DNA from 3 places in the Thalassotalea crassostreae genome. Region 2 is predicted to be linked to each of the others. Evidence: predicted binding sites of a transcription regulator. Region 2 holds the regulator's gene; each other region holds the start of a gene.
The links. The regulator sigma-54, encoded in region 2, starts transcription at its own class of promoters, with help from an activator protein. The targets are predictions, from matches to a motif close to GTTGGCACGNNNNTNGNNT.
Positions count from the first base shown of each region.

Region 1: the regulator sigma-54 is predicted to act here: its motif matches at 1,702-1,720, upstream of LT090_RS01000 (TorF family putative porin).
Region 3: the regulator sigma-54 is predicted to act here: its motif matches at 5,280-5,298, upstream of LT090_RS15265 (PEP-CTERM sorting domain-containing protein).

Region 1 covers NZ_CP017689.1:205,107-215,335, reverse strand. Annotated here, with positions in the region: gene trpS (tryptophan--tRNA ligase) at 1-679, opposite strand, end outside; gene rpe (ribulose-phosphate 3-epimerase) at 738-1,415, opposite strand; gene LT090_RS01000 (TorF family putative porin) at 1,782-2,447, shown strand; gene LT090_RS00995 (DUF2970 domain-containing protein) at 2,695-2,874, shown strand; gene LT090_RS00990 (Dam family site-specific DNA-(adenine-N6)-methyltransferase) at 2,906-3,730, opposite strand; gene aroB (3-dehydroquinate synthase) at 3,796-4,863, opposite strand; gene aroK (shikimate kinase AroK) at 4,867-5,385, opposite strand; gene LT090_RS00975 (type IV pilus secretin PilQ) at 5,524-7,593, opposite strand; gene LT090_RS00970 (pilus assembly protein PilP) at 7,593-8,126, opposite strand; gene LT090_RS00965 (type IV pilus inner membrane component PilO) at 8,126-8,722, opposite strand; gene LT090_RS00960 (PilN domain-containing protein) at 8,722-9,306, opposite strand; gene LT090_RS00955 (pilus assembly protein PilM) at 9,294-10,229, opposite strand, start outside.
Region 2 covers NZ_CP017689.1:561,307-571,535, reverse strand. Annotated here, with positions in the region: gene mlaF (phospholipid ABC transporter ATP-binding protein MlaF) at 1-350, opposite strand, end outside; gene LT090_RS02535 (outer membrane protein OmpK) at 703-1,494, opposite strand; gene LT090_RS02530 (calcium/sodium antiporter) at 1,764-2,735, shown strand; gene LT090_RS02525 (KpsF/GutQ family sugar-phosphate isomerase) at 2,756-3,730, shown strand; gene kdsC (3-deoxy-manno-octulosonate-8-phosphatase KdsC) at 3,744-4,292, shown strand; gene lptC (LPS export ABC transporter periplasmic protein LptC) at 4,289-4,855, shown strand; gene lptA (lipopolysaccharide transport periplasmic protein LptA) at 4,845-5,381, shown strand; gene lptB (LPS export ABC transporter ATP-binding protein) at 5,419-6,147, shown strand; gene LT090_RS02500 (RNA polymerase factor sigma-54) at 6,310-7,806, shown strand; gene hpf (ribosome hibernation promoting factor) at 7,831-8,118, shown strand; gene ptsN (PTS IIA-like nitrogen regulatory protein PtsN) at 8,121-8,573, shown strand; gene rapZ (RNase adapter RapZ) at 8,582-9,427, shown strand; gene LT090_RS02480 (HPr family phosphocarrier protein) at 9,436-9,711, shown strand; gene mgtE (magnesium transporter) at 9,871-10,229, shown strand, end outside.
Region 3 covers NZ_CP017689.1:3,510,766-3,520,994, forward strand. Annotated here, with positions in the region: gene gpmI (2,3-bisphosphoglycerate-independent phosphoglycerate mutase) at 1-1,350, shown strand, start outside; gene LT090_RS15250 (murein hydrolase activator EnvC family protein) at 1,391-2,521, shown strand; gene LT090_RS15255 (RDD family protein) at 2,661-3,224, opposite strand; gene LT090_RS15260 (divergent polysaccharide deacetylase family protein) at 3,475-4,260, shown strand; gene LT090_RS15265 (PEP-CTERM sorting domain-containing protein) at 4,576-5,238, opposite strand; gene LT090_RS15270 (S1 family peptidase) at 5,377-6,177, opposite strand; gene prsT (XrtA/PEP-CTERM system TPR-repeat protein PrsT) at 6,170-8,911, opposite strand; gene xrt (exosortase) at 9,234-10,229, shown strand, end outside.

The DNA of each region.
Region 1 (10,229 bases), 360 kb from region 2:
AATCGGTCACTGCACGTTTAATTTTTTTAGTGATCTTTTTCGGGTCTTCTAACAAACCAATAAAGTTACCTGGATTATCGTCCGACTTAGACATTTTCTTATGAGGATCTAACAGGCTCATAACTCGCGCACCGTGTTCAGGGATGAAAGGGTCCGGCACGGTAAATGTGTCGCCATGAAGATTATTAAAACGAGTCGCTATATCACGGGCTAATTCTAAGTGCTGTTTTTGATCATCGCCAACCGGAACACGAGAAGCACCGTAAAGTAGAATATCGGCTGCCATCAATACTGGGTAAGTGAACAAACCAGAATTCATATTCGCTTCAGATTTTGCAGACTTATCTTTGTATTGTGTCATGCGATTTAATTCGCCCATTTGGGTATAACAATTTAATACCCAACTCAACTGAGCGTGTTGAGGTACATGAGACTGAATAAAAATAGTGCTCTTCTTAGGATCTACACCACAGGCTAAATATAACGCTAAACCATCTAGAGTCGCTTTTCGTAACTCGTCGGCTTTTGGGCGAACAGTGATAGCATGTTGATCAACTAGCATGTAATAACAGTCGTGATCATCTTGCATGCCTACCCATTGCTTTAAGGCACCAAGGTAATTACCGATAGTTAATTCACCTGATGGCTGACAGCCACTTAATACGATTGGTTTGCTCATAATATTTTTAAACCTTAAATATTGTTCTAATAGTGTACTAGTATTGTTCTATTTTAAATTAGTCTTGTTTTACAGTCGCCAGATTGTGACGCATATTATCAATAACTGTTTTGTAGTCATTCTCTGAAAAAATAGCTGATCCGGCAACAAACATATCAGCACCGGCAGCGGCTATTTCAGCAATATTATCAACTTTTACGCCGCCATCAATTTGTAAGCGAATGTCGCGACCACTTGCTTTGATTTTTTCTTTAACTAGCTTCAGCTTATCTAAAGTTGATGGAATAAAAGATTGGCCACCGAAACCTGGATTAACCGACATCAATAAAATGACATCAAGTTTATCCATAACAAAATCTAAAACCTGCAGCGGTGTTGCTGGGTTTAATACTAAGCCCGCTTTACAGCCATGATCTTTAATTAGTTGCAAAGTACGGTCAACATGATCACTGGCTTCAGGGTGGAAAGTAATAATATCTGCACCCGCTTTGGCAAAATCAGGAATTAAACTATCGACAGGCTTAACCATTAGATGCACGTCAATCGGTGCGGTAATGCCATAATCTCGCAATGATTTACAAACCATAGGACCAAACGTCAGATTAGGTACAAAGTGGTTATCCATTACGTCAAAGTGCACTACATCAGCACCAGCAGCTAAGACATTGGCTACATCGTCACCTAGGCGAGCAAAATCTGCCGATAGAATTGATGGAGCGATTAAAAATGAAGACATAATACTTTCCCTTTTTGGAATTAGCGCTACTTTACCTAATGACAGCGCTAGTTTGAAGAGATTTCGCGTTATTTACTGCGATTTTGTGTAAATATTAGCTAACACTCACCTCACATCTCTTGGATAAATCATCCGAATACCCTGATTTAAAGCATTGCACAGTTTTTGAACACAGCGCACTAAATAAGCGCAATATCTACTTCAGCTAATTTTTACTTTTATTTTTCTTTATTTTCTTATCCCTTTATAAACAAGGGGTATAGAGCCATTTCACAATAAAATTTGAGTTGGCATTTCAATTGCAACAATAAGCTCAGTTACTTTTTAAACTTTAAATCAATTATAAAAACATTAGGTGGAAATAAAATGAAAAAAGCAATCTCAGCAGCAATCCTAGCATCAACATTAACAATGACTGCAGGTTTATCAACATCAGCATTAGCGGTAGACGGTTTAAGTGCAAATGCAGCAGTTACAAGTAATTACCTATGGCGTGGACTTGAGCAAACAGGTGGTCAAGCAGCTGTGTCTGGTGGTATCGATTTTGAAAGCGAATCAGGATTTTATGTAGGTACTTGGGCATCTGACGCTAGTTGGGCTCCAGGCATGACTTATGAACTTGATTTTTACGGTGGGTTTAGCGGTAGCATCAGCGACAATATTGACTTTGATCTTGGTTTTATTTACTTCGCTTACCCAGATGAAACGTCTGGCGACGCAGATTTTGCAGAAGTTTATGGTAGCGTTTCGTTTAGTTCTTTAACGTTAGGAGTTGCTGTATTAGCTGAAGGCGAAGGCGCTGATGCAGGTGATTCAATTTATGCTTCAGCAGACTATAGCATTGCATTAGGTAATGATGCTGAAATAGCATTGCATGTGGGTTCTTATACTGGTGATTGGTTAGCTGAAGAATCAGTAGACTACGGAGCAAGCTTAAATAAAGACGGATTTACCTTCGGCGTTTCTGCAACAGATTTAGAAGATGATGACGTTAAAGTTTACGTGGCTTACGCTGTTGATATCGATTTATAATCGAATTGATTGATTTTAGAAAACGTGAATACATCGTATTCACGTTTTTTTTTGCCTAACAGGACGTTTCTCATCAATGTGAGCACAGCATTTTTATCTCTCGAAAATAACATTTTGAATACAAAATTATCATTTCAACTTTCAATGCAGCTTTTAAGTCAGCACTAATTTTTGGTTTTGCTAGTCATTGGTGTAATCTATAATTCTATAATTCAATAATTGATGCGTTGAGCGACAGGAAAAATAAGTGAATTTAAAAAATACAATTGCTAGCGTTGCCGCCGCTTTTTTCGGGGTTCAGAGTGATAAAAATAGAGAACGAGATTTTAGTCAGGGAAAATTTAGCCATTTCGTTATCGTTGGCGCAATTGCGGTAGTGCTGTTTGTATTAGCGTTAATTGCTATCGTAAATATGGTTTTACCTTAAACAACGGCGCTTTGCATTACGTACTTATTATTTAGCTTGGCTTATATAACGCCAACAGCTCGCTAACTTTGTTTCGAGTTCCGCCTTTTTGACTGATTGTTCTGGCCACTTTAACGCTTTTTAATTTGTCAGCATGTTCATATATTTTACGCGTCCAAATAGTATCGTGATTAGATATTAATACCGTAACATCTTTATCTCTTGTTACTTCTTCGGCGGCATTAGCTAAATCTGCCTGTTCGTCTAAACCAAAGCCATTGCCAGCATAACTGGTGAAACTTGCGGTTTTACTTAGTGGAACATAAGGTGGATCGCAGTAAATTATGTCACCGTCTTTTGCTCGTGCAAAAGTATCACGATAACTCTCACAAACAAACTCAGCGGTCTTTGCTTTCTCGGCAAAAGCGTATAGCTCCTTCTCAGGGAAATACGGGCGCTTATATTTACCGAAAGGGACATTATACCCCCCTTTTGAGTTATAACGACACAGACCGTTATAGCCATGCCTATTCATATACAAAAACAATAACGACCGTTGGTAAGGATCAGTTGTGGCGTTGAATTGCGCCCTTATTTGATAATATTCTTCGGCGACATTGAATTGTTCAGTGAAAATTTTGGCGGCATCATTAATAAACTTCTCTGGTTGCTGTTGCAATGTACGGTATAAGTTTATTAAATCGGCGTTAATATCATTGATTAAATATTGGTTGTAATGAGTATTAAGAAAGATAGAACCAGCACCAGCAAATGGCTCGATAAGACGAGCACCTTTAGGCAACATCTTTGCAATGGTATCGCTTAGTGAATATTTACCACCAGCCCATTTTAAAAAGGCTCTTTGCTTGTTGTTCATGTTGTTATTCTTATTACTGCTTGATAACAGGAGAGTTGAAGTGAATGAGTCTAGTTAACTAGACGCTAAATCACTAGCTTTAATTGTTCGAAGCTAATGTTATCAAAAATTTGAGTTTTGCCAATAGCAGTAGGAATTATCAAACGAATATTACCATCAATGTTCTTTTTATCGCGGCTCATATGTTCAATAAAGTGTTCGAAAGTCATCTCTTTTGGCGCTTCAACGGGCAAATCAAAATATGAAATCAAGCTGATAATTCTATCCACATCGTTTGCTGTCAAATAACCCAAATTAGCAGCTAAACGACTGGCTTGAACCATGCCGGTAGCAACGGCTTCACCATGAAGCCAAACTCCGTATCCCATCTGAGCTTCGATTGCGTGACCGAAAGTGTGACCTAGATTCAATAATGCTCGAACCCCAGACTCTCTTTCGTCTTCACTAACAATGTCTGCTTTTGCCTGACAACAACGTTGGATCATTTGTTGCAGTATGCTTGGATTTTGTTCTTTAATTGCTTCTTTATTTTGCTCTAACCAATCAAAAAACTCTATGTCACCTAAAATGCCATACTTTATCACTTCAGAGACACCGGCATTAAACTCTCTAACCGGCAGTGTATTAAGACTATCAATATCGATGATCACAGCTTTAGGTTGATAGAATGCACCTATCATATTTTTACCTAAAGGATGATTAACGGCAGTTTTGCCACCGACAGATGAGTCGACTTGCGACAATACCGTTGTCGGTATTTGAATAAAATCGACGCCACGTTGGTAACACGCTGCAGCAAAACCTGTAATATCACCGATAACACCGCCACCTAGAGCGATTAACGTAGTGTCTCGGCCGTGTTTGTTTGCTAACAAATGACTCATAATTAATTCAAAGTTAGCTAAATTCTTTTGAGCTTCACCATCTTTAATAATAATCACATCAACATCGAAACCCGCTAATGAGTGCTTTATTTTATCGATATACAAAGGTGCGACAACATCGTTACTGACGATACAGACTTTTTTGTTTTTAATATGACGAATTAGCGGGTTGCTGTTTAATAACAACCCTGCTTCGATATAGATGGGATAGCTGCGATTGGCTAATTGAACAATTAATTCAGCCATCAGAATTTAGAAATCCAATTTTTCTACGATCTTATTAGCAACAACTTTTGCTGATTGATCGTCAGTTTGAACAGTAACGTCAGCAATCTCTTCATAAAGAGGGTTGCGTTCAACCGCTAAATTTTCTAATACAGTACGAGGCTCTTCTTTGGTCTGTAATAATGGACGGCGACGGTCGCGTTGGGTACGAGCTACTTGCTTATCAATTGTCGTTTCAAGATAAACAACAATGCCACGAGCAGATAAACGGTTACGAATATGATCACTGATCACAGAGCCACCACCAGTCGCTAAGACAATACCTTGCATTTCGGTAAGGTCTTCAATGACAGTTTCTTCGCGTTTTCTGAAGCCGTCTTCGCCTTCAAGATCAAAAACCCACGCAATATCTGCACCGGTACGGCGCTCTATTTCTTGGTCTGAGTCAAAAAACTCAAGATGTAATTTGTCAGCCAATTCTCGGCCAATAGTGCTTTTACCAGCACCCATAGGACCTATCAGGAAAATGTTACGTTTTTCAGCCATGAGATTTCTTTAATACTCGAAAAAATTAGTTAACGAAATTGAGGACACTCCTCGAAAATTTTAAGGGCGCAATTATCGCAATTGTTTGGGGCAAATTGCAAGCATGCGCCTTAAAAAATCGTATTTGATAATATTTTGTTATAATTTTTCGGTAACGATTCTAGGTGTAACGAAAATAAGTAGCTCTTTTTTCTCGTTAAATTCAGATGTCGTTCTAAATAACCAACCTAAATATGGAATGTCGCCTAGGATTGGCACTTTAGACACAGAATTAATTACTTGTTGCTGGTAAATACCACCAAGAACAATGGTTTCACCATTATTCACCAACACTTGCGTACCAATTTCTTGGGTATCGATAGCCGTTGCTAAACCAGTACCTGTGGCAATAGTATCACCACGAGTATCTTGAGTAATGACTAGATCAAGAATGATACGATTATCTGGCGTAATTTGCGGTGTTACTTTTAAACCAAGTACCGCTTTCTTAAATGTTACCGTTGTTGCACCACTAGAAGCTGCTTGAACAAATGGAATTTCTGTACCTTGTTCAATGTATGCTTCTTTTTGATTTGATGTTGTAATTCTTGGGCTAGCGATTATTTCGCCTTTATTCTCTTGTTCCATTGCTGATAACTCGAGATCTAGAATCGTACCATCCGCTAATCGTGCAACCTGGAATGCAATCGCACCCGCTGGGTTTGCCACTGGTAAGTTAACGTTTAAGCGATCGTCAATCGACGGAATCACGCCTGAATTAGCAAGATCAGCGCCTTCTAAGCTACCGGAAGTTGAAGTGTCACCGCCGTTATGAGTCATCCCCCAACGTACGCCTAACTCTTCAGATATATTATCTTTTACCGTTACCATACGAGATTCAATAACAACCTGACGAATTGGAATATCAAGTACATTAATCATGCGCTTAATATCTTCAATTGACTTTGACGTATCACGAATCAATAACGTATTAGTACGTTCATCTACCGTTACGCTGCCGCGCTCAGACAGTAAACTAGTACCTTCGTTTTTCAATAAGTTAGAAAAATCCGATGCTTTGGCGTAGTTAATCTGAATGTATTCAGCATATAAAGGAGCAAGTTCAGCAACTTGCTGCTGTGCTTGTAGTTCTTTCGCTTCACGGGCAACTAGCTCATCGTTTGGCGCAATCATTAAGATATTGCCATCCATACGTTTGCCTAGCCCTTTAACTTTCAAAATGATATCTAAAGCTTGATCCCAAGGAACGCCATCTAAACGCAAAGTAATGTTGCCATTTACCGTGTCACTAGTTACTAAGTTAAAGCCATTGTAATCGGCAATAATCTGTAAAACTGTACGAATTGGAATGTCTTGGAAGTTTAGCGAGATTGCTTTACCGCTAAAGTCTTCACCATCTTCAAGATAAGATTTTTTCTCTTCTTTTTCTTTAACAGTTAAAGAAAAAATATTGTCTACTTGGTTATGCTCAAGCTCAAACGGTTTGCTTGTTGTAATTTCCAAGCGAGCATTGTTACCTTCTTTGAATGTTTCGATACTTGATACAATGGTGCCAAAATCAGTTACATCAAGCTTGTATAGAAGGTCATCCATAATATCAGTATTATGAAATTCAATTTGAATCTTGCCTAAATTTTCAGCAACATCAACGGCAGATTTACTGTCATCTAAAAACACCAATACTTGACCTATCTCAGCTTCACCTTTTCTAAAGTCAATGGCTTGAATGTTGTTGATAAAATCAGAATTAACGTCAGCTTGCGGGCTAGTTTTATCGAACGAAGATAAACTGTTTAATAAAATAACCAGCTTACCCTCAATAATTTCTGCTTGATAAAGCTTTAATTCATCTAGGAATATAGTTGCTTTGACTTTACCGGCAACTTGCTGCACATCAATGTACTTAATACCCGCATGATTAACTTGGGTATCGGCAAGTGGTGCTGCAAAGTTTTCAGCATCAAATTCAATCTCAATACGGGCAGGATCTGTAAAGGTCTTGATTTGAGGTTCGACAGTCAGTGCTTCTTCAAAGCCAAATGTAAATTCAACTTCATCAGCGAGCAAGGTATTGTAGTAGATATCATTTAGAGTGCCCTGAGCGGCACTAGTAAATGATGTCAACAACAACAATGTTGATAATAATACGCCAAGAACACCCTGCCCGGTATTGCTCTTTGATGTATGTTTTAAAGTACGACTAAACATTAATTCCCTTGCCCCTCTTGTTCAGAATCTATCATAGAAATGGTAGTTTCTCGTTCTACCCAACAGCCTGCGCCATCAGGTATTAATTCAACGATAATGATTTCTTCTTGGCCGACACTTGTAATGCGGCCGTTATATAAACCTAGGTAGCTTCCTATAGATACCCGATGTAACGTACTATCTGACGCTTCTATCAACGCCCAAATAATTCCTTTCTCACCTAAAGTTCCGCTCATGCCTAAACTTTCAAGTGCAAATTTTTCCAGTGGTTGCTTACGACGTCTTGGATCAGGGTGTAAACAATCAGACATCTGTTGCATTTTTTCTTGGATCGCTTCAGGTTTTGGTGCCACAAATGGGCTACGCAATGCAAATGCAGAATAATCAAAGTGATTAAACTCTGTTATTGACGGCATTGGTTCTACACGATTTGGCGTGTTGCTCTTAACCTGTTCAATATGGTCCTGTAGGTCGGTCATATCATCAAAACAAGCTGACAATAGCAGAACGGATAACAATACTAACTTACGCATTATTTGCCTGCCTCCCTATATTTATAGGTTTTAGCTTGTAATGTCAGACTTAAAGAGCCTTCCATTCCTTCAACGTTACCCTGAATATTAAAATCTTGTAATGTTACAATTCGCGGTAGACCCGATATCTTCGATACAAATTCACCAAAATCATGATAAGAGCCGGTTACTTCAACTTCTATCGGTAACTCAGTGTAAAATTCTTGTTCAATTTCTGGCTGCCAGTTTAACTTAACAAAACTTAATCTCGACGTTGTACCGACAAAGGTAATGTCATCTAATAGTCCTGGAGTTTCATGACTTTCAGGTAGACGTTTAACTTGTTTTGCAAAAAGTTCTTCGGCTTCTTCCATTTGTTCACGGAATAATTCTAAGTTTGCCGCCTTATAATATTTTGCCTGATATTCTGTTTTTAAAGCGACTTCTTCGCCGACTTCTTTGTCTAATTGAGTAATTTTATCGCTCACTAAAACATAAAACGCAAAATAGCCTACAAAAGCAACGAGTACTACAGACAGTACAATTTTTGCCGCTTTCGGCCATTGACCTATGTTGTTTAAGTCTAAATTATCAAATTGGGAAAGATCTAAATCCATTATCGCCCCCCGCTACTAACATTATTAAATTCTTCATCATCCAATAAACCTTGGATACGTAAGTTCATTTTAAAATGACTTAGTAACTTAGATGATTTTCCGGTATTGGTAATCGACTCAAGCTCAGCATCAGCAAGTAAATTCGAACTTTGAATTTCACGGATCATATTGGCTAAATGGTTATTCGACTCACTTTTACCTTCTAAGATAATTTCATTACCTTGTTTTTCCAGTTTCACTAGATAAACACCTGAAGGAACTATCTTGGCTATTTCGTCGAGTACTTGAGTACCTACATTACGACTTTTTTGTAACTGTTCGATTAACGTCATACGTTGAATCAAATCTTTTTTCTTTTCTTCTAGCGCTTTAATTTCTTCGATACGAGCATCAAGAATTTTAATTTCGTTGCTCAAATATTGGTTTCGAGCAATTTGGCCATCGATTTTCGCTTGATAAACCTGGCTAACCAAAAAGACAGATAAAAAGCTTAGTAAGCCCAATAACATTAAAATCGAGAAGAATTGTTGTTGTTTCAGCCGTTGCGCTTCTTCACGCCACGGCAATAGATTTATATGTGGCATGGTGAAAAACTCCTCATCGCAAGTCCCGACGCCACCATCAATTGCGGTGCAACAAGTGCTAATGCTTGTTCGTTGATTTGCTCACTGATAACCATGTCGTTAAATGGATTGGCAATAACAGTGTGAATACCCAACTCAGCGGTAAGTAACTCTTGTATGTTTTCAAGTCCAGCGGTACCGCCTGATATAACTAAGTAATCAAGTTTATCTTTGCCACTAAACGTTAAATACATTTGTATTGCGCGACGGATTTGCTGAATTAAGGTCGTTTGGAAAGGCGCTAATACTTCAAAAGTGTATGTAGGAGGTAAATCTCCAGAAAGTTTTTGTTGCTCCGCTTCTTCAAAAGTTTTGTTGTAATAACTAACAATTGAGCGGGTGTATTGCTCGCTACCAAATAACTGATCTCGAGTATAAATATTATTGCCGTCTTCGGTCACGGTAAACAAAGTCATCGTTGCGCCAATATCGATATAAGCGACGGTTTTATCTGCAGCATCGTCTGGCAGCATTGGTATACATAGGCTAGAAGCTCTTGATAAAGCATATGACTCAACATCAACAACTTTAGTATGGAATCCGCCAGCATCAAGTGCTGCTACACGAGCTTCGATGGTCTCTGTACGAACGGCACTCAATAAAACATTTACTTTTGATGGATCTGATTCATTTACATCAAGCTTTTCAAAGTCAATGCTTACTTCATCAAGAGGGTATGGAATTAAACTATCTGCTTCAATTTCTATTTGGCTGGCAAGTTCATCATCATTTAATGAAACATCCATATAAATAGTTTTGGTAATCACTGTTGACCCAGAAACGGCAACGCTTGCATTTTGAACTGAAGAGAGAATCTTTTTGCGAATTTTGCGAACAACAGCTCCCACCGCTTCGATATCATGTACCTTGCGATCGACTACTGC
Region 2 (10,229 bases):
AAATCTTCGGGTAATTTACTGTGTTCGCGCATAGGAAATGCAATATTGTCAAAGACATTCATATCGGTAAACAGCGCACCAGACTGAAACAACATGCTCATTTTTTTACGAAGTTCGTAAAGTTTCGCACGAGATAACTGTGGGATGTCTTCACCTAAGAATAAGATCTCACCTTGACTCGGCTTTAATTGTCCACCGATTAATCTTAATAAGGTGGTTTTACCTATACCACTAGGTCCCATGATAGCTGTTACTTTTCCTTTCGGAATCGTTAAGCTTATATCATCATAGATACAGCGCTCTTCCCTGTAAAAACTTAAATTTTTAATTTCAACTATATTTTCCGACATAACGCCACATATTGAGAATAATTTTAATTATCATTTCGATAATAGCGCAGCAAGCTAGTTACTGCACCAAAAATAAGTAAGCATTTGTATATACGGCACAAAAAGTGACATTAATTGCTCAATAAATCAAAATCTCGTTTATTTATTGAACAAACAACAAATACTCGTATTAGTATAGATGGTTAAGACCCTTAAGTTCTGAAAAGTTCAAATAGGTTATTACCATTTTGTAAAATAATTAGAAAGAATTATAAAGCAGCTACGTATTTCGATACATAACTAACCCACCAAGTTGCTATAAAAATAACTTCTACGTTATAACAACTTGCGAATTATACTGCTTTATATCGTTTTAGAAATTGTACTTAGCAGTGTAAATGATAGCATCGTGGTAGGCTGCAGTTCCTAACTTATGATCGGCGTAACGATACTGTAAACCTGTGGTAACCGATTGACTAATATGCCACCAAAGCGCGACTGCGCCATTTTGACCGGTATCACTTAACGTGCCGACGCCATTGCTTCTAAATTGATCTTTCCGGCCAAACTCTGTTTCGTGCCATTGTGAGACAGTAAATTTTTGTTCAAACAATTGAAAATCATAACCTAACACCCAACCGCCCATATAACCGTTTGTGCCGGAACCAGCATAGGTTTGATTTTCAATGTGGACTCCTAAAAATGGCTTAATCCAAAAACCTGATTCAGTAAAGATATCGTAGCTAGCACCAATGACTAAGTTTTGATCGAAAAAACCTCCCGACGCTTCGGTAAAGCTATAAAAATGGGAATAAAGGTTCCAATTTGATTCACCGATATTGACTGCTATAGAGCCTTTCATTGCAATGCGAAAACCCGAAGTATCATTTGCTCCTTCTGTTCTACTATTTTCGGCATTCTCCAAATCAAAGAAACCATAAACATCGCCCCAATCAAACCCTGCGCCGCCTTCGACTTCCAAATAAATAAAATCTTCTTTTGGCCCACCAAGACCGCCAATATTGGGGTCAGTCCGATCTTCGGCTTTATCAGTCCAATCTAAGTAGTTAATAGATGCATCTGCAAAACCATAAAACTGTTCAGCTTGCGCATACGAACTCACCAACAATGTCGAAGTAACAAACGTAATTAATGCTGTTTTCATAAATAAACCCTGTATCGTCTTTATTGTTATTTATTAATGGAAATCATTTCGTATTTTAGTCAAAACAATTTCATGCCATACCCAAAAGCTTATTTCGTTTTCTAAGAATTGCCAATTTCACTGATATTTTTACACCAAAAAGCGATAAAAATGACTCACAAATCAGAAAAGTTGCAAGAATTCAGCAAAAACTGTAAGAATTTTTCAATAATTCTTTTAATTTAATGCATTTACGGCGACAATTTAAACTTAATGTTTTGGAGCTCTCAATGTTCATTGAAATTTTAATATTAATAATATCCCTTGCAGCATTAGTTTATAGTGCCGACAAATTTGTCTTTGGCGCGGCAGCAATAGCCAGAAATTTTGGTATTGCACCGATGATTATTGGCTTAACAATAGTTGCCATGGGCTCTTCGGCTCCAGAAATGATCGTCGCTGCGACAGCCGCGTTACAAGGGTCTTCTGATACGGCAATTGGTAACGCCATTGGCTCAAATATCACTAACATAGCTTTAGTGCTCGGTATCACCGCTTTATTCAAGCCACTTCTTGTTTCATCGATGACGCTGAAAAGAGAAATTCCAATTTTGCTGGTTATCACGTTAATTGCCAGCTATATGCTATTTGATTTAAATTTCACCTTTATTGAAGGGGTGATTTTGATGGTAGGTTTTGTTGCCTTCATCAGTATTTTATTACTCGTTTCACTCAAACAGCGTAAATCAAACAAAATCGACGATCCGATGATCCTTGAAGCGGAACAAGACATTCCTGAGAATGTAAAAACTGCCGCGGCAATGTTCTGGTTAACATTTGGCATTATTTTATTACCTCTTAGCGCTCACTTTTTAGTAGATTCTGCAACTTTTATAGCTAAAGCTTTCGGCATCAGCGACTTAGTCATAGGTTTAACAATCATAGCGATTGGCACCAGTCTTCCTGAGCTTGCTGCCAGTGTTATGAGTATTATTAAAAAAGAAGACGACCTAGCAATGGGTAATATTATTGGCTCAAATATCTTCAATATTCTTGCAGTCCTTGCACTACCTGCTTTAATTGCACCTGGCACAGTTGATAGTGAGGTCGCAAGTCGAGACGCTCCGTACATGATAGGCACAACCTTTTTACTATTTTTGTTATGTTTTAGTAGAAGTGGCCAGTTTAGAATTACGCGCATGAAAGGCGCAGTATTGTTTATTGGCTTTATTGCCTACCAATATCTAATATTTAGTCAGTAGAATGGCTAAGAGAGATTTTAATGCCAAACGCAGAACAATTTAAAAATAATGCCGCTAAGGTTATCGATATAGAACAACAAGCTGTTGCTAATTTACACAAGTATATAGATGACAGTTTTACCGATGCTTGCAAATTGATGTTTGAATGTCAGGGCAGAGTTATCGTAATAGGTATGGGTAAGTCTGGTCACGTTGGCGGTAAAATTGCGGCTACTCTTGCAAGCACTGGTACGCCTGCATTTTTTGTTCACCCTGGCGAAGCAAGTCATGGCGACCTAGGGATGGTAACTAAAGATGATGTGGTATTGGCAATTTCCAACTCTGGCGAAACCGGTGAGTTACTGCAGATAATTCCGGTAATCAAACGCATCGGGGCTAAATTAATTTCCATGTCAGGCAACACTGAGTCAACATTAGCACAGTTAGGTGATACCCATATTTGCATCGCCGTACCGCAAGAAGCATGCCCTTTAGGATTAGCGCCAACATCAAGCACAACAGCAACATTAGTTATGGGGGATGCTTTGGCCGTCGCACTACTTAATGCCAGAGGTTTTACTGCTGATGACTTTGCATTGTCACATCCCGGTGGGAGTTTGGGTAAACGTCTATTATTAAGACTGACCGATATCATGCATAGTGGTGAACGATTACCAGTTGTGAACGAAGCGGCGTTAATCAAAGACGCTTTAGTTGAAATGTCGAAAAAGGGGTTAGGTATGACTGCTATCGTCGACAATAATAGTATTTTAACTGGTTTATTTACCGATGGTGATTTAAGGCGTATTCTTGATGAACAAGTGAACATTCATCAAGATCCTATTAGTAGCGTTATGACTAAAAAACCTATTGTTGCCAAGCAGGAAATGCTTGCAGCTGAGGCATTAAAGGCGATGGAAGATAAAAGCATTAACGGACTCATTATTGTTGACAATAAACATCAACCAATTGGTGCAATGAATATGCATGATATTCTAAAAGCAGGAGTAATATAACTTGTCGAAAACATTGGTAAATACTCTCTATGGGCAAGTTCCAAGTGAAACGCTCAGCATTGCCAAAAACATAAAATTGCTAATCTGCGATATCGATGGCGTATTCTCCGACGGCCGAATTTACTTAGGTAACGATGGTGAAGAATTGAAAGCCTTTAATACCAAAGATGGTTTTGGCATTAAAGCACTCGGTGACAGCGGCGTCGAAGTAGCCGTTATAACTGGCAGAAAGTCTAATATTGTTGAAAACAGAATGCGCTCATTAAATGTGAAGCATATAGTACAAGGACAAGAGGATAAGTTGCCTTCATTGAAAAAAATTGCAACTCAATTAGAACTTAATGCCGAACAAATTGCCTATATAGGTGATGATGTTCCGGATTTACCTTGCATTAAGCATGTTGCTTTAGGCGTTGCCGTGAATGATGCTCATCCATTAGTAAAACAAGGGGCTGATTACAAAACTTTTAACAATGGCGGCTGCGGTGCTGTAAGAGAGTTAACCGATCTTATCATGCAAGCCCAAGGAACGCTTTTAGACGCGAAAGGTAGTAGTGTATGAGTCGATTGCATGGTATCTCTACCATAGTTTTTGTTATTGCGTTAGCCATTTATGGTTACATGCAATGGCAGCAATCGCAAATAACAGTACCTATAATAGTGAATGAAGAAATCTCTCCAGCATTTGTCGCAAAAAAATTAAGTACCAGTCAGTATGACGCCCAAGGTCAATTAGTTCATACAATTTATGCTGAGAACATGACTTATTTTAGTCAAGATAATCAAACCTTATTTGAGCAACCTCAATATACCATTTTTCCGAAAGACAATAAGCCAACATGGACCTTAAGTGCAAAAACAGGTTCATTAACAAAAGGCCATTTGCTTTCGTTAAACGACGATGTAAAACTTGTTTCCTCTGAAGAAAACGGTTTAGTCTCTGAAATTTATGGCCAGTCATTACTAATGGACTTTAACACTAACATTATCTCTACCGAGCAAACTATAATAATTAAAGGCAAAGACTTTAGAATGTATGGCAGCGGCTTAGAAGTAGATATCAATACAACTAAAATGACGTTAATTAATCATGAACAAACAATTTATAAAAAACATGAATCGTAAATTATCACTTTCATTATTCGCTTTGCTTACTGCAACTTTTGCAAACGCTGCAGAAGTTGATTTTACACAAGAAATTAAAATAGTCGCGAAAAAACAATCAAGCGACTTAAAAAACAAAATTGCTAGCTATATGGAGGATGTAAAAATCACCCAAGGAAGCTTAAATATAGAAGCCGATATAGTGCAAGTGAGCAATGATGCAAACAGTGAAAGCAAGACTTACATAGCTCGCGGTAAACCAGCAAAATTTAGTCAATTACTCGATGATGGACAAAAGATTGAACTACAAGCAAATGAAATAAGCTATTCACCTTCTTCGCAGATGATCATTATAAAAGGTAATGCAAAGGTCAGCCAAGAAGGTAGTATGGTGCAAGGCGATATTATCACCTACAACATTGCTACCGAACAACTAAGTGCTGAAAGTACTGAAGCGGTTACTACAATATTGAAACCGGAAGCTAAAAAAGCGGTTGATAAAAAAACCGAAGAAAAATTAGATAGCACAATCGAAAACAATCAATAAATAAATAAATAAATACATTAAGTGATAAAAGAAAGCGATGACAGCAACTTTAAAAGCAGAAAATTTAGCCAAAGCCTATAAAGGCCGAAAAGTGGTAAAAGATGTCAGCATAACAGTGAACGCTGGACAAGTTGTAGGGCTGTTAGGACCAAATGGTGCAGGTAAAACCACCTCGTTTTATATGATTGTTGGCCTAGTTCCTTCCGATGATGGCAAAGTAAGTTTAAATGGTGAAGATTTAACCCTGCAACCTATGCACGAAAGAGCTCGTCAAGGTATAGGTTATCTACCACAAGAAGCATCGATATTTCGGAAATTAAGTGTATTTGACAATATTATGGCGATATTACAAACCCGTAAAGATCTCGATGACGTTGGCCGTCAAGAAAAGTTAGAGTCATTGGTAGAAGAGTTTAATATTGGACATATTGTTGAAAACACAGGGCAAAGTTTGTCAGGCGGCGAGCGACGTCGTGTTGAAATCGCGCGCGCGCTAGCGGCCGATCCACAATTTATATTGCTCGACGAACCTTTCGCAGGTGTTGATCCTATATCGGTTGGCGATATAAAAAAAATAATTTTACACCTCAAAGCGAGGGGGATTGGCGTACTTATTACTGATCACAACGTTAGGGAAACTCTTGATGTCTGTGAGCATGCGTACATTGTAAGCCATGGAGAATTAATCGCGGAAGGCAATGCTGAACAGGTGCTTAGTAACCAACATGTTCGAGATGTATACCTAGGTGAAAAATTCACGCTATAGTTAGTAAAGTGATATTTAAGATATCAAAGTAATTTTAATTAAGTAATGCTCTCTTTTATAATTATTACAGCATTACTTTTCACGCATTAAATTTAATTTTTGACAATAGAGTCAATATTTAAATTAATTTGCATAAATATTTTTTGGAATTGTTTTTCGACAATGAGACCTAGTCTTCAGCTCCGAATGGGGCAACATTTAACCATGACACCGCAATTGCAGCAAGCAATCAAATTGCTGCAATTGTCTACTCTCGACCTGCAACAAGAAATCCAAGAAGCTCTTGATTCGAACCCACTTTTAGAAGTTGATGAAACTGGTTCGAATGAATCAGATAGTGAATCAGGTAATGAGTCCATTGAACAAATATCTTCCGCAGAAGCTAGCCTTGATGGCACTGAAGATGCAGCACCTAGCAGAGATGAAATTTCGACAACAGAAGCCTTAAATAAAACCGAAATCCCAGAAGACTTATCGGTCGACAGTACCTGGGAAGAAAGCTTTAGTGCGGGTACATCTAACACTGGTATAGCAGCCAGTTCCGATGATGATTACGTCTATCAAGGCGAAACCTCAGATTCCATTCAAGACCACCTATACTGGCAAATGGAGTTAACCCCATTTACCGACACTGATAAGACAATTGCGACTACCATTATCGACGCTATCGATGACAGCGGCTATTTAACAATCACTGTCGAAGACGTGTTAGAAAGTCTCGGCGATGAAGAAGTAGAATTAGATGAAGTTGAAGCAGTATTAAAACGTATTCATTTATTCGATCCTATTGGCGTTGGCGCGCAATCAATTGCAGATTGTTTACTCATTCAATTATCACAGTTTGATAAAGACACGCCACATTTAGACGACGCAAAGAACGTTATTGAAAATCATATTGATTTACTCGGTAATCGCGATTTTAGAACCATTATGCGCAAAACTAAGCTTAAAGAAGATGAGCTTAAAGAGGTCATGCGATTAATTCATACGTTAAACCCAAGACCAGGTGATGCGATAGCCAAAAGTGACGAACAATATGTCATTCCTGACGTCAGCGTATTTAAGAAAAATGGCCGGTGGACAGTAGAATTAAACCCAGACACAGCGCCAAAATTAGGCATTAATCAACAATACGCAGCACTGACTAAAAGCAAAACCTCAGAGAGTGATGGCCAATTTATTCGTACCCACTTGCAAGAAGCTAAGTGGTTTATCAAGTCACTATTAAGTAGAAATGAAACCTTATTGAAAGTATCAAACTGTATCGTACAAATGCAGCAAGCTTTTTTTGAGCATGGACCAGAAGCGATGCGTCCAATGGTGTTAAATGATATTGCAGAAGCTGTTGAAATGCATGAATCTACAATCTCACGAGTAACGACAAATAAGTATATGCATACACCTAGAGGTATTTTTGAGTTGAAATACTTTTTCTCTAGTCACGTAAGCACTGAAAGCGGCGGAGAATGTTCTTCTACAGCGATTAGAGCGTTAATTGGAAAATTGGTTGAAGCTGAAAAACCAAGCAAACCATTAAGCGACAGTAAGATAGCTCTATTATTGTCCGAGCAGGGAATTAACGTTGCAAGGCGAACTATTGCTAAATATAGAGAAGCATTAGGAATCCCGCCTTCGAATCAAAGAAAGAGCTTAATTTAAACCGATAAAATAAGGATACAGCTTATGCAAATTAATCTATCAGGTCACCATGTTGAAGTTACCGATTCTATGCGTTCATATGTGAATCAGAAATTTGAAAAATTGGAACGACATTTCGATCATATTAATAATGTGTATGTTGTATTGAAAGTTGAAAAACTGCAGCAAATTGCGGAAGCAACGATTCACTTAAATGGTGGTGAAATATTTGGCTCCGCAGACCATGAAGATATGTATGCAGCTATTGATAGTTTAATTGATAAACTTGATCGTCAAGTTTTAAAGCACAAGGCTAAATTGTCTAAACACTAATTATGAATTTAAGTAGTATTCTAACCCCCGAACGCACACTTTGTGGCGTTAGGGGAAATAGTAAAAAAAACGTTCTGGAACAAATCAGTAGAGTTGCTTCGACTAAAATTAAAAGTTGTGATGAGAAGGCTTTACTCAATAGTTTAATGACTCGTGAAAAGCTTAGTAGTACTGGTATCGGTAATGGAATAGCAATTCCACACGGTCGAATAGATAACTCAGAGCAACCTATCGCAGTTCTCGTTACCACCGAATCAGCTATCGCTTTTAACGCTATTGATGATAAAAAGGTTGATATATTTTTTGCCTTATTCGTTCCCGAAGACCATTGCCAACAGCACTTAGAGACTCTGGCGAGTATTGCTCGTTTGTTAAGTAACAAAGACATCAGTAAACAAGTTAGGCGTTGTGAAACTTCTACACAACTATATTCACTTATAGAACGAAATACTTAAGGGTAATTATGAAATTAATCATTGTCAGCGGTCGCTCAGGCTCAGGTAAAACGGTTGCCCTCAGGGTACTAGAAGATTTGGGCTATTACTGCGTTGATAATATTCCGGTAAATTTACTACCAGCATTAACTCATACTGTAATTAACGACTATGAGAACGTTGCTGTTTCCCTCGATGTCCGTAACTTGCCTAGCAACCCTGATGACGCTAGCGAAATTATTGATTATTTACCCAATACAGTAGAATTAAGCATTCTGTATTTAGACGCAGACAATGATGAGTTGATTCGTCGATTTAGTGAAACCCGTCGACTCCACCCGCTAATCAGACAGAACATGGCTCTTGATCAAGCGATCGAATTGGAGAAAAAATTATTAGATCCGGTCGCTAGTCGTGCGGATTTATATATAAATACCACTAAGCTGACACCACATCAATTAGCCGATTTAGTGCGCGAACGAGTTTTGGGTACAACATCAGGTAAACTGGTTATTGTTTTTGAGTCCTTTGGCTTCAAATATGGAGTGCCATCTGATGCAGACTATGTGTTCGATGCTAGGTTTTTACCTAATCCATTTTGGGAGCAAGGGTTGAAAGCCTATAACGGCCTAGATCAACCGGTTAAAGATTTTCTACAAAGCCAGGCTATCGTGACCAAATTTGTTTGGCAAATAAATTCATTTATGATGACTTGGCTACCACACTTAGAACGCAATAACCGAACCTATTTAACGATTGCAATTGGCTGTACAGGCGGACAGCATCGTAGCGTCTATATTGCCGAAGCATTGGCTGAGCAGTTCAAAAAGCAGGACAAAGATGTGCAAATTAGACATCGCGAGATTAAACCGTAGGTAAGCCATTGAATATACTCGAACAGCTATTAGTTATTGAAAACAAACTTGGATTACATGCCCGTGCTGCAACAAAACTTGCCAAGCTTAGTCAGAATTATGACGCTAAAATAACACTTACTCTCGACAATAAATCAGCCGATGCAGGATCTATCATGGGCTTAATGTTGTTAACAGGAAGTCAAGGAAAGCAGGTACAAGTGAAGGCCGAAGGAAATGATGCAGAGCAAGCGATGGATGCCGTTTGCCAATTATTCTTAGACAAGTTTGATGAAGAAAACTAAGTATTTCGTTCTGTTAGAAAATAAACATAAACCTTATTTAAAGAAAAAAGCTGATAAAAACCGTTACTTACGTTAAACTTCTGATTATTAAAGCAAGTTATCTAACTGAAAATAGATAACCCTGCAAAACCAAGAACAATAATCGGCAAAGGGTGCATCATGCCGGAAATATCTGAACAAGACACAAGCCAAAAACGTTTACTCGAGATAAATACCGCTCTTGAAAGTGGTATGTTCGTTTACGTGCGTAAAATGTTTCAGAACTTACCTGCTTATGACATAGCCTTATTATTAGAATCCTCTACTGCACGTAGCCGTAATGTATTATGGCAACTCATCGACCCAGATTTACACGGTGAAATACTCGAAGAATTATCCGAAGAAGTGCGGAAAGGTATTTTGAAAAACATGCAACCTGAAAAAGTTGCAGCTGTTGCCGAAGGCATGGATATAGATGATCTTGCTGAAGTATTAAGAACCCTACCTGATTCGGTATACAACGAAGTACTGAAGTCAAT
Region 3 (10,229 bases), 910 kb from region 2:
GGTCATGTTAATTTAGGCGCTGGTCGTATTGTTTACCAAGACTTTACCCGCATCACTAAAGCGATTGAGACCGGTGAGTTTACCAGCAATCCAGCATTAGTTTCAGCAATCGATAAAGCAAAGGCAAATGACAGCGCCATACATGTATTTGGTTTAATGTCACCAGGAGGTGTTCATAGTCACGAAGAACATATTTTTGCACTACTTGATATGGCTAAAGCAAAAGGCGCTAAGAAAGTATACTTGCACGCATTTTTAGATGGTCGAGATACGCCGCCGAGAAGCGCTAAATCATCCCTAGAAAAAGCACAGCAAAAGTTTGCTGAACTTGGTAATGGCCAGGTTGCTTCTATTATAGGAAGGTATTATGCAATGGACCGTGATCAACGTTGGGATCGAGTTGAAAGTGCTTACGACCTGATGGTCAGCGGTAAGGGAGATTTTACCGCTGCGTCGGCAGTTGAAGGCCTTGAACAAGCGTATCAACGTGATGAGAATGACGAATTTGTCGCAGCAACGGCAATAACTGATGCACAAGGTAATTGCATTGAAATCAATGACGGTGATTCAATGATTTTCATGAATTTCCGCGCCGATCGTGCTCGTCAATTTAGCCGCTGTTTTACTGAACCTGATTTCTCAGGCTTTGTTAGAAAGAAACAACCTAAACTTGCCGATTTTGTTATGTTGACCGAATACGCTGCAGATATTGATGCACCGGCAGCCTACCCACCTGAAGCTTTAAATAACGTACTTGGTCAATGGATGGAGAAGCACAACAAAACCCAGTTGCGAATTTCAGAAACCGAAAAATATGCGCACGTTACTTTCTTTTTTAGTGGCGGCCGTGAAGACGAATTTAATGGCGAGAAACGTATTTTAATCCCTTCACCACAAGTGGCAACTTACGATCTTCAACCTGAAATGAACTCCACTTTGCTTACCGACAACTTAGTCGAAGCGATCGATAGTCAAGAGCATGATTTAATTATTTGTAATTACCCAAATGGCGATATGGTTGGCCATACCGGTAAATTTGATGCTGCGGTAAAAGCATGTGAAGCAGTTGATGCATCGATAGGTCGAGTATTGGCGGCATTAGAAAGAACGGGTGGTGAATGTTTAATAACTGCCGACCATGGTAATGCTGAAATGATGGTAAATAGTTCAACCGGTCAAGCACACACTGCCCATACTTGTGAGCCAGTACCACTTATTTACGTAGGTCGTAATGCTAAAGTAGCCACTCAAGGTGCATTAAGTGACATCGCACCAACGTTACTTCACTTAATGGCGATGGAACAGCCGACAGAAATGACAGGCCAAACATTGATGACAGTTTGTGATTAAAGACCTGTCTGCTTATTTCACCAGTAAACTAGCAAAGACAATGTCTACATTGTCTTTGCTAAGCTGTGCATTTTTTGCCAGCGCAATCTTGCTAACTTCAACCGCAAAGGCAAGCAAAGATGATGCCCAAAATGACCTATCACAAGTTAAATCAAAGATAGAACAACAAAAACGTCAACTCGAAGAAAACAATAAGCAGCAAAAAGAGATTGTGGCGAAGTTACGCGAGGACGACCTTAAAATCGCCGATACTGCCGCCAAAATGAATAAAACAAAAAAGTCACAGCAGCAGACAAGAACAAAAATTACTGAGTTGAAAAAACAACAAGCGGTATTAGAAACAAAAAAGCGCCGCCAAGAATCAGCACTTGGCGAACAAATACGTAGTGCATACTCAAGTGGTACTCATGATTATTTGAAACTGCTTTTGAATCAACAAAAACCTGATAAAGTACAACGCACTCTAACTTATTATCAATATCTCAATGATGCTCGCATGAATAGCATCGAAGAGTTTGAAGTGATCCTTAAAGAACTATCTCAAGTCGAACAAGAGCAACAACAACAGGCTAAAAAACTTGAACAACTTGTGGCAAAGCAGCTCGAACAGAAAAAAGAAATTGAGCAACAACAAGCACAACGTCAAAGTACCCTTAAGTCATTAAACTCTAAAATACTTACGTCCAAACAACGTTTAAATAAGCTAGAAAATGAAGAAAAATCTCTTATTCAAACATTAGCGCGTATTCAAGCACAATTACGAAAACAAAAAGAGTTAAATGGTTTAAGTAAATTAAAACGTAAACTGAAGTGGCCTGTTAAAGGTTCGATTAAAAACAGTTTTGGCACCAAAAAGCAAGGATACTTGCGCTGGAAAGGGGTGCTAATGAGTGCTCGTGTTGGCAGTGATGTTACGAGCATCCATAATGGTACGGTTCTTTTTGCAGATTGGTTGAAAGGTTATGGTCTAGTTATTGTAATCGATCATGGAGATGGATACATGAGCCTTTATGGCCATAACCAAGCGTTGTTGAAAAATGTTGGTGACCGCGTAGAAATCGGCGAATCAATCGCCTTGGCGGGACAAAGTGGTGGCCAACGTCAACCTGGAGTGTATTTTGAAATTCGCCATAAAGGCAAACCGGTTAATCCAAAACTCTATTGTAGATAGCTGTTATCTATAGCGGCAAGGTTGATAGTATCAGATAGGTTGCAGACAAATTACTGGTAACAAAAAAGCGACTTTCTAGTCGCTTTTTTGTTTTTATAATTAGACGCTTAATAAAAGTTTATACTATTAGCTTCTTAACTTAAGCAACGGCATGTGTCGCTGCATTTGGCTTCACCACTACGATTGTACCTGCCAACATATCTTGTATTCCTTGGCACTTTTTATTCAATAGCATAACCAACAACTCACTCATCAGCCAGTAACCAAATAGTGTTGCGCAAAGGGCAGCTTGTGCTGGCAGAAACTCTGCGTAATAGGCTTCGCGTGCGAAGAAACTTTGTTCTGCAAATAAACCAAAATCCATGCTAACGAGCGCCGCTAAAGCCATCCCTGTCGCTATAACAGAAAAACCAATATCAATCGCACTTCGTTTGAATGAACGATTAAAGTCTATGCGCTCATAGTTGGTAGATAACACCATAATACCGAGAAAATGCTTTCCGAAAGTTGCACCGTATTTACCGTGAAAGTAATAACCATAATAGCTATAAGCAAAATGAGAAAAGACTACAGAAATAAGTGCAACACCGATATTAATGAACGCAAGTGACGAAAGTATTAGACTTGGTACTACTATTATCACGCCATCAATGACGTTAGCCATCATTCGTTGCCAAACATTTGCATAAACTAAATTCTTCATAACCGATCTCTCACAAGCACTTTTAATGCCCTAACCATACTGCTAATTAAGAGTGTAATCAAGTTGTAACTAAGTTTAATTGCTTTGTAACCCTTGCTACATAAGGCTTTGTAAATATTGAGTTATTATGTGATTAATATTTTTTAAATATTTTGCTAAGCGCTCGATCTTATTAAACTTTATTGATATGCTCGTAGTTACAAATAACTCTGTTTGTTCAGAGTAAAAATTATAAAAATAAGAATTTTCTGTGCGTATATTATTTTCCTTTATTATTTTTGTATCGTGTTCAGCCTTAGCCAACGCTAATAGCAAAATCGCCATTGTTATTGACGATATAGGTTATCGCTCGACTGACAAATCCGTTTTAAACCTTCCTAAACAAGTTACTTTTTCTGTATTACCTCATACGCCTTTTGGCCGTGAATTAGCTGAAAAAGGTAATTTACAGCAGCGTGACATATTGCTTCATGTTCCTATGGAATCTATCAACAATCTATTATTAGGTCCTGGAGCGATTACATCAGAAATGGATGAAGAAGCCGTTAAAAAGACCTTAGCGGCATCGGTTGCAGATATTCCACATGTCATTGGCGTAAATAATCATATGGGTAGTCGCCTAACACAACTTGAGCGCCCAATGCGCTGGACAATGCAGTTTTTAAAAGAAAATGATTTGTTCTTTTTGGATTCAAGAACGAGTCGATACTCGCAAGCAGGATATGTTGCAAAAGATACTGGTGTTCCGGCATTGAATCGCAGAATTTTTCTCGACAATACAATCAACGAAGAGTATATCGAAAAACAGTTTTTAAAACTTATCCAAATTAGTAAGCGCGAAGATGTGGTCATTGCGATTGCTCACCCACACCCAGAAACAGTTAATGTGTTAAAACGAATGCTACCTATGCTAAAGAGCAACAACATTGAGTTGGTGAGTATTTCAGAGTTATTGCCCGCTCAAAATGCCAGCTTAATCGCAACTGAATCTTCAAGTGCTAGCAATGAAGCCATCGCTGCAATTGCGCCCAAATAAAAAAAGAAAACAGAAAACAGAAAAAGAACAAAAGAAAAACCAAACTATAGATAGTTAAAAACTCTAGTAACGCTTTCGGAATAACAACCGCTTACAAGTCGCCCTAGTTTGTATCAGCTCTTAGCATTAAGAGATGCGCTGACTAGGGAAAACCGCTTTCTCAGTATCGCCCCTTCGCCTTTTACTTAAATAAATAATGCTAATCATTAATACAAAAATAAAATTTCGACTTTCAAACCGATTTTTAGACAAAAAAATAGCCAGATAAAATCTGGCTATTTTGCTACTCAATTATATAAAATAATCTATAAAACTTTATAAGCGAGCGCTTTTTCTACGGCTTGCTACAAGACCAAACAAACCTAAAGCAAATATAGCTACGGTTCCTGGTTCTGGGACATTAACATTAGTACCTGGACGACCAGGTTCTATAGATGCACCAGTGATATATCTATCGGTACCATCATGTGCAACAGTAAACATCGTACCAATTTGAACTACGCCCCCGAAATATGATGAAACCGGATCACCATGACCCACTCGAGTAAAAGCATCGAACTGTACTTCTTTACTTTCGTTCGCAGCATTAGTGAATGCAAAGTATAACGTTTCAAGTTCTTCTAAGTTATCATCACTTCGGTCTAGACATTCATTCGCTTTACTACCATCATTTTCGTCATTTATCGTAACGCCAACCCCAGGTGCTTTACAAACCCCCAGTCCGGCGTCATCCCAATCAAAATAAACAAATGCATCTACTTCATCTTGACCTGCACCATAAGTTGCAGTGATGGTTAAAAATAAATCCCCACCTAAATCAAGTGTAATAGAGTCCCATATACTTTCCCCTACATTGGGTTGCGCTAATGTATCTGGACCATCACTATCAGCCATGGCTTCAAAATCTAATATAATTGCCTGAGCTGTACTAACAAATCCGAAAATACAAAATATAAACATAACTAAAAGTTTTTTCATTTTGCTCTCCTATTAATTTCGTTTCTTATCAATAGTAGTACAAGCAATTAAGGTGCCATCATTTAAAAAGCTTACAAATACAACAACCTAAGTTTTTTACATCTGTTCTCTCAAACAAAAATGTAAAGTTTTCTGACACTATTTACTTGCCCTATATTCGATATTAATATTTTCTTTCTGAATCATTTCTTGTAAATAACGCACAGGAATCGCATAAGTGATACCGCTTGGGTCACTGATTGCTGATTCCTTAGTTCGTTTTACGAAAACCTTATTAATTATTCCAATTACTTCGCCGCTATCTTGCAGATATAGTGGACTACCACTGTTTCCTGGGTACGCCACGGCATCTAACTGATAAATCATGAACGGGTTTTTCAATGTTTTTATTTGTGCTGCTGTCAATTGTTTTGCATCATTTGCGGGTATTACAACAGGAGTTGTCGCGGCAATGATGCCTTGATGAGTCGCCGGATATAAACCAAGCACAGATCCAATTGGAAAGCCGGTAAAAGCAATTGCTTCGCCGTCATTGCGGAATGATTTTTTTGCTAAAGTTAACGCCGGCAATGCTGAACCTTGGATTTTTAATAGCGCCAAATCATGTTGTTCAGAAAATGCCTCAATTGTGACACTTCTTATATCGCCTTTCTTGCCCCTTCCGCTAAAAATAACCCGATGAGCTTTATCAGCTAGTATCTCTTTCGGCTTTACAACGTGGTAATTAGTGACAACATAGAGGCCATTGCCGATAACAAAACCACTTCCATAAAGCTGATTTTGCGGGCTTAGGTTTGGATCATAAATGCCCACCCCAACAATACTCGGCTTAACTGCCTTTACAGTTTTCTGTAGAGTGTTATGCGCCATAGCAGGTGCATTAATTAACACCATTATGAGCACACAAATAAAGCGAATATTGATATTGTAGTTACTCATTTAATAAATCACTTACTCGCTTTTTATTTGCTGAATCAGGTATTCCATCCAGCACAGTTTTAGCGTCCACCAATTTATCGATGTGGATAAGTGACTCAGCATAATGCAATAAAACTTCTTCTTCATTTGGTAATTTAGTCACTACAATGGAAAGCAATTTAAACGCTTCCTGGTAATTTCCTTTACGCATATGGGCAACCGCTAAAGTATCTTGTATCTGCGGACGCTCTGGGGCAAGTTCTATTGCTTCTTTCGCGGCAATTAAAGCTCGGTCATACTCTCCTACCATAATAGCCGACCAAGCAAGGTTGTTTAGTGCAACAAAATTTCCAGGTTTTTCATCGACTAATTTTTGATAATAGGTTAACGACTTCTGTGGTTCTACTTTGGTGTTTAATTCTGCCATAATATTAGATAATACCGGCCTTTCGCCAAACTTCTCGATCCCAGATTCGACCACTGCTAACGCGTCGTTATTACGACCAAGATTCTGTAAGACTTGAGTGTAGCGATAAAGAGACTGTACTGTCGGTTTTTGCTTATATGACGCTTCAACAAATCGCAAAGCAGATTGGTTATCTTTGATTGCCATATAATATTGACTATTCACGCTTAAGAATAACTGCTGATCCACTTGAGCAGCATCAACTTTATCGAGCACCTGCTTAGCGCTGTTATAAGATTTGCTCAATGTCAGATAATTTACTTCATACAATAGAAGGTTTTTCTTCGAAGGAAATCGTTCTTGTGCCTTCTTAACTTCAGTAAATGCTTGTTGATGTTTTTTCTGAGCTTCAAGAGCAAATAATATTCCATTTTGAGCAACAAACGATGTTGGTTTTACACTTTGTAGTTGCCTAAATAACTGCTCCGACAATACATATTGTTTGGCTCGAAATGCCATTTGAGCATAAGTAGTTAGATAAATAGCATCGTTATTAGCTTGTTGCTTTACAACTTTTAAATCAGCAAGAGCTTGTTCTCGGTTACCAGTGTTCTCTAATGTCTTTGCTCGAGCAATGCGATAAATCAAATTTTCTTCAATGTTTTCGATTTTTTGTTCAATAAATTCTAATGCAGCGTTTTGATCTTCTATACGACCCGAAAGATTAACCAATAATTCAATACCTGCAGAATGGTTTGGATTAATATCAAGTAATTTTTTTACTAGCTCAAAACTACGGTTATAACGTCGTTCGCTATATTCATAGGAAGCAATATTCAACAGCGCGCCAATACTTTCAGGGTTTACCGTCAATGCTTTTTCAAAAGCTTGTATTGCTAGTTGCCGGTTTAGTTGACTCTGCCAAACGATACCCTGTGCTAAATAGCCACCATCTTTATCGGGAAAATCATTCACCCATGAGTTAGCAACAGTCATTGCATCTTGATATTGTTTGTTTTGAATAAAATTATATAACAATGCTAATCTGGGCTGCTGGAACTCAGGATCGGTTGCAATTGCTTGGTTCAAGTCTTCAACTCCAGAAGTATCATTTACCGATAACTTGAATACGCCTCTCTTACTTAACATTTGTGCATCGTTCGTATCAATGTCGTCCATTTTTTGGATGTATTCTTTAGCTTTTTTACTGTCTCCAGATTTTAGCAACGCCACACTCGCGCTAGCTAACAACTGAAAATCAGCTTCACTAATATCACCTAAAGAATCAATAACAGCTATAGCATCTTCGGTATAGCCTAATTGCAGTTTTACTTGCGTAAGTATTTGTTTGGCGAAATGATTATTCGGTAAACTATTTTCAATAGGCGCTAAATGATGATATGCCATTTCAACGCTATCTATTTTGTAAAATGCAATACCTGCGATCATATTCGCTTTAAATAAATCAGGTTGGTTAGTTAATGCTATTGATGCATATTCCGTTGCTTCTTTATAATTCCCATTTCGTAATTGAACTTCAGCTTTAAGTTCATTCACGATGGCAGAACTTGGAAAACCTTTTAGTAAACTATTGATATGCTGTTCAGCAAGTTCAAGGTTATTAGCCTGAATAAGTACATTAATGTGATTTATTTGAACAACAAGATTGTGAGGGTGTTTGTCAATGTATCGTTCAAAACCAGATAGTGCTTGTTCATAATTTGCATCGAGCACATAAAGATTAGTCAGTAATAGTGTTGCATCGTCAAATTCAGTGTCATTTTCTGCAAGCGATTCTGTTAATTCTATGGCCAACTGTAATTGTTGTTCGTTTGCGGCAACCCAAGCTTTCGCCAACTTATGGTAAAAATTTTCAGTTTGCTCAAAAGCCAAGGTTTTAGCTAGTAGCTGCATTCCTTGGTCAAAATTAGAAATTTGTGATACACCAATTCCAACTAGTGAATTAATCGTCGTTAAAGTATCTGGTTCAAGGCCAGATTGAGAATCAATGAGTTCAATCGCCCTGTTTGTATCTCCAATATAGAGATTCACTCTAATTAGCTCTGGTAATATATGATTTGCATCGCCACCTAATTCAAGAGAGCGATTGAATTCCTTTTGTGCTCCAGCAATATTGCCCGTTCGTAAATAACTTTGCGCTAAAAGAAAGCGGCTATGAGCAACCTCTTTATTAATCTTCACCGCATTTTTAAGCTCAATAATCGCTTCTTTATACGACTCTTTACTCATCAATTGCTCGGCACTTGCAATATATTCTTGTTCAGACTTTTTTGGACTACATGCCAATAGACAGGCACATACTGTGGATATTATCAGTTTATTTTTCATTTCACATCCCTTGAGGTTAGTTGCTCATTAACGCATAACCATTTGTGATTTATCATTATTTTATTTGTTAACTAGTATAATGTTATATATTTAAGCAATTAATAAGTATAGATGAAAATTTAATGAATATAAGCTAAAACTTATATTAATATTAACAAGATCATTACAACCTTGTTTAGCAGAATATAAACTGTGGCCGTATAACTACTTTCAAATAAATAAGAGAATTATAGCGAGTCAATATAGATTACTAAAAAGCAAAGTTATGTCTATACTCACAACAGCAGCTAATAAAAAATAAAATGGATATTTACAGCTAACAATGAACGATACTAATAATAAAAAGAGTTTAAACACCTTGTTTGTGTTGGCACTAATACATGTCTTATGGCTATTGTTAAATTGGCCGATCATGCAAACACTTGTACGTTATAGTTTTGATGATGGCACATATTCACATGCGTTTTTAATTCCAATTATTACTGCTTACTTATTCTATGTTTTGTGGCAAGAAGGTAAATTAACATTTTCAGAAAAAATTAATTATCCTATTCTCGTTTTACTTGCTATCAGTGCCTTAAGTTTTATCCAGGTCTATTCTGCACAAATTAGTCTATTATACTGGACGCTATCCTTAGGCGTTCTTGCCTTATCAACGACACTTATTTTTAACAATCGCCTTATCGTTTTTGCCGCTTGTTGCTATTTAGTTTTTCTATTCCCTATATGGAACGGTCTCACCACACCGTTGCAGCAGCTTTCAACCTGGGTGAGTAGTTTTGTATTGAGCCTAACAAGTATTCCAATTTATGTTGAAGGAGCTTTTATATCGCTACCTGCAGGTAAGTTTGAAATAGCCAACGGCTGCAGCGGACTGAGATATTTACTGGTGTCGCTAGCAATTAGTTACCTATACACGTTTCTCTATATTAAGTCGGTCAAAAACAGTGTTACTTTCTTGATTTTTGCGATTCTTGGAGCACTGATTACAAACTGGATTCGCATCATTTTGTTAATTCTTATCGGTCAGTATACTGAAATGCAATCACCATTAATGACCGATCATAATAATTTTGGTTGGTTCCTCTATCTACCTTTCTTGATTGTGTTATTTTTTCTAGGTAACCGTTTAAGTACGCCACAAAATCAGGAGAGCTGCGATGAAGTAAATGATGGAAATAATGATAGTAAAGCAAGCCTGCATTTGCCGTCTACCATTATTGCAACAATGGTATTAACTCTATCGGCAAGCTTTTGGTTCTCTTTTGGCAAAGCGGAGATGGTAGAGGCAAGTGAATCTCTATATGAACCTAAAATA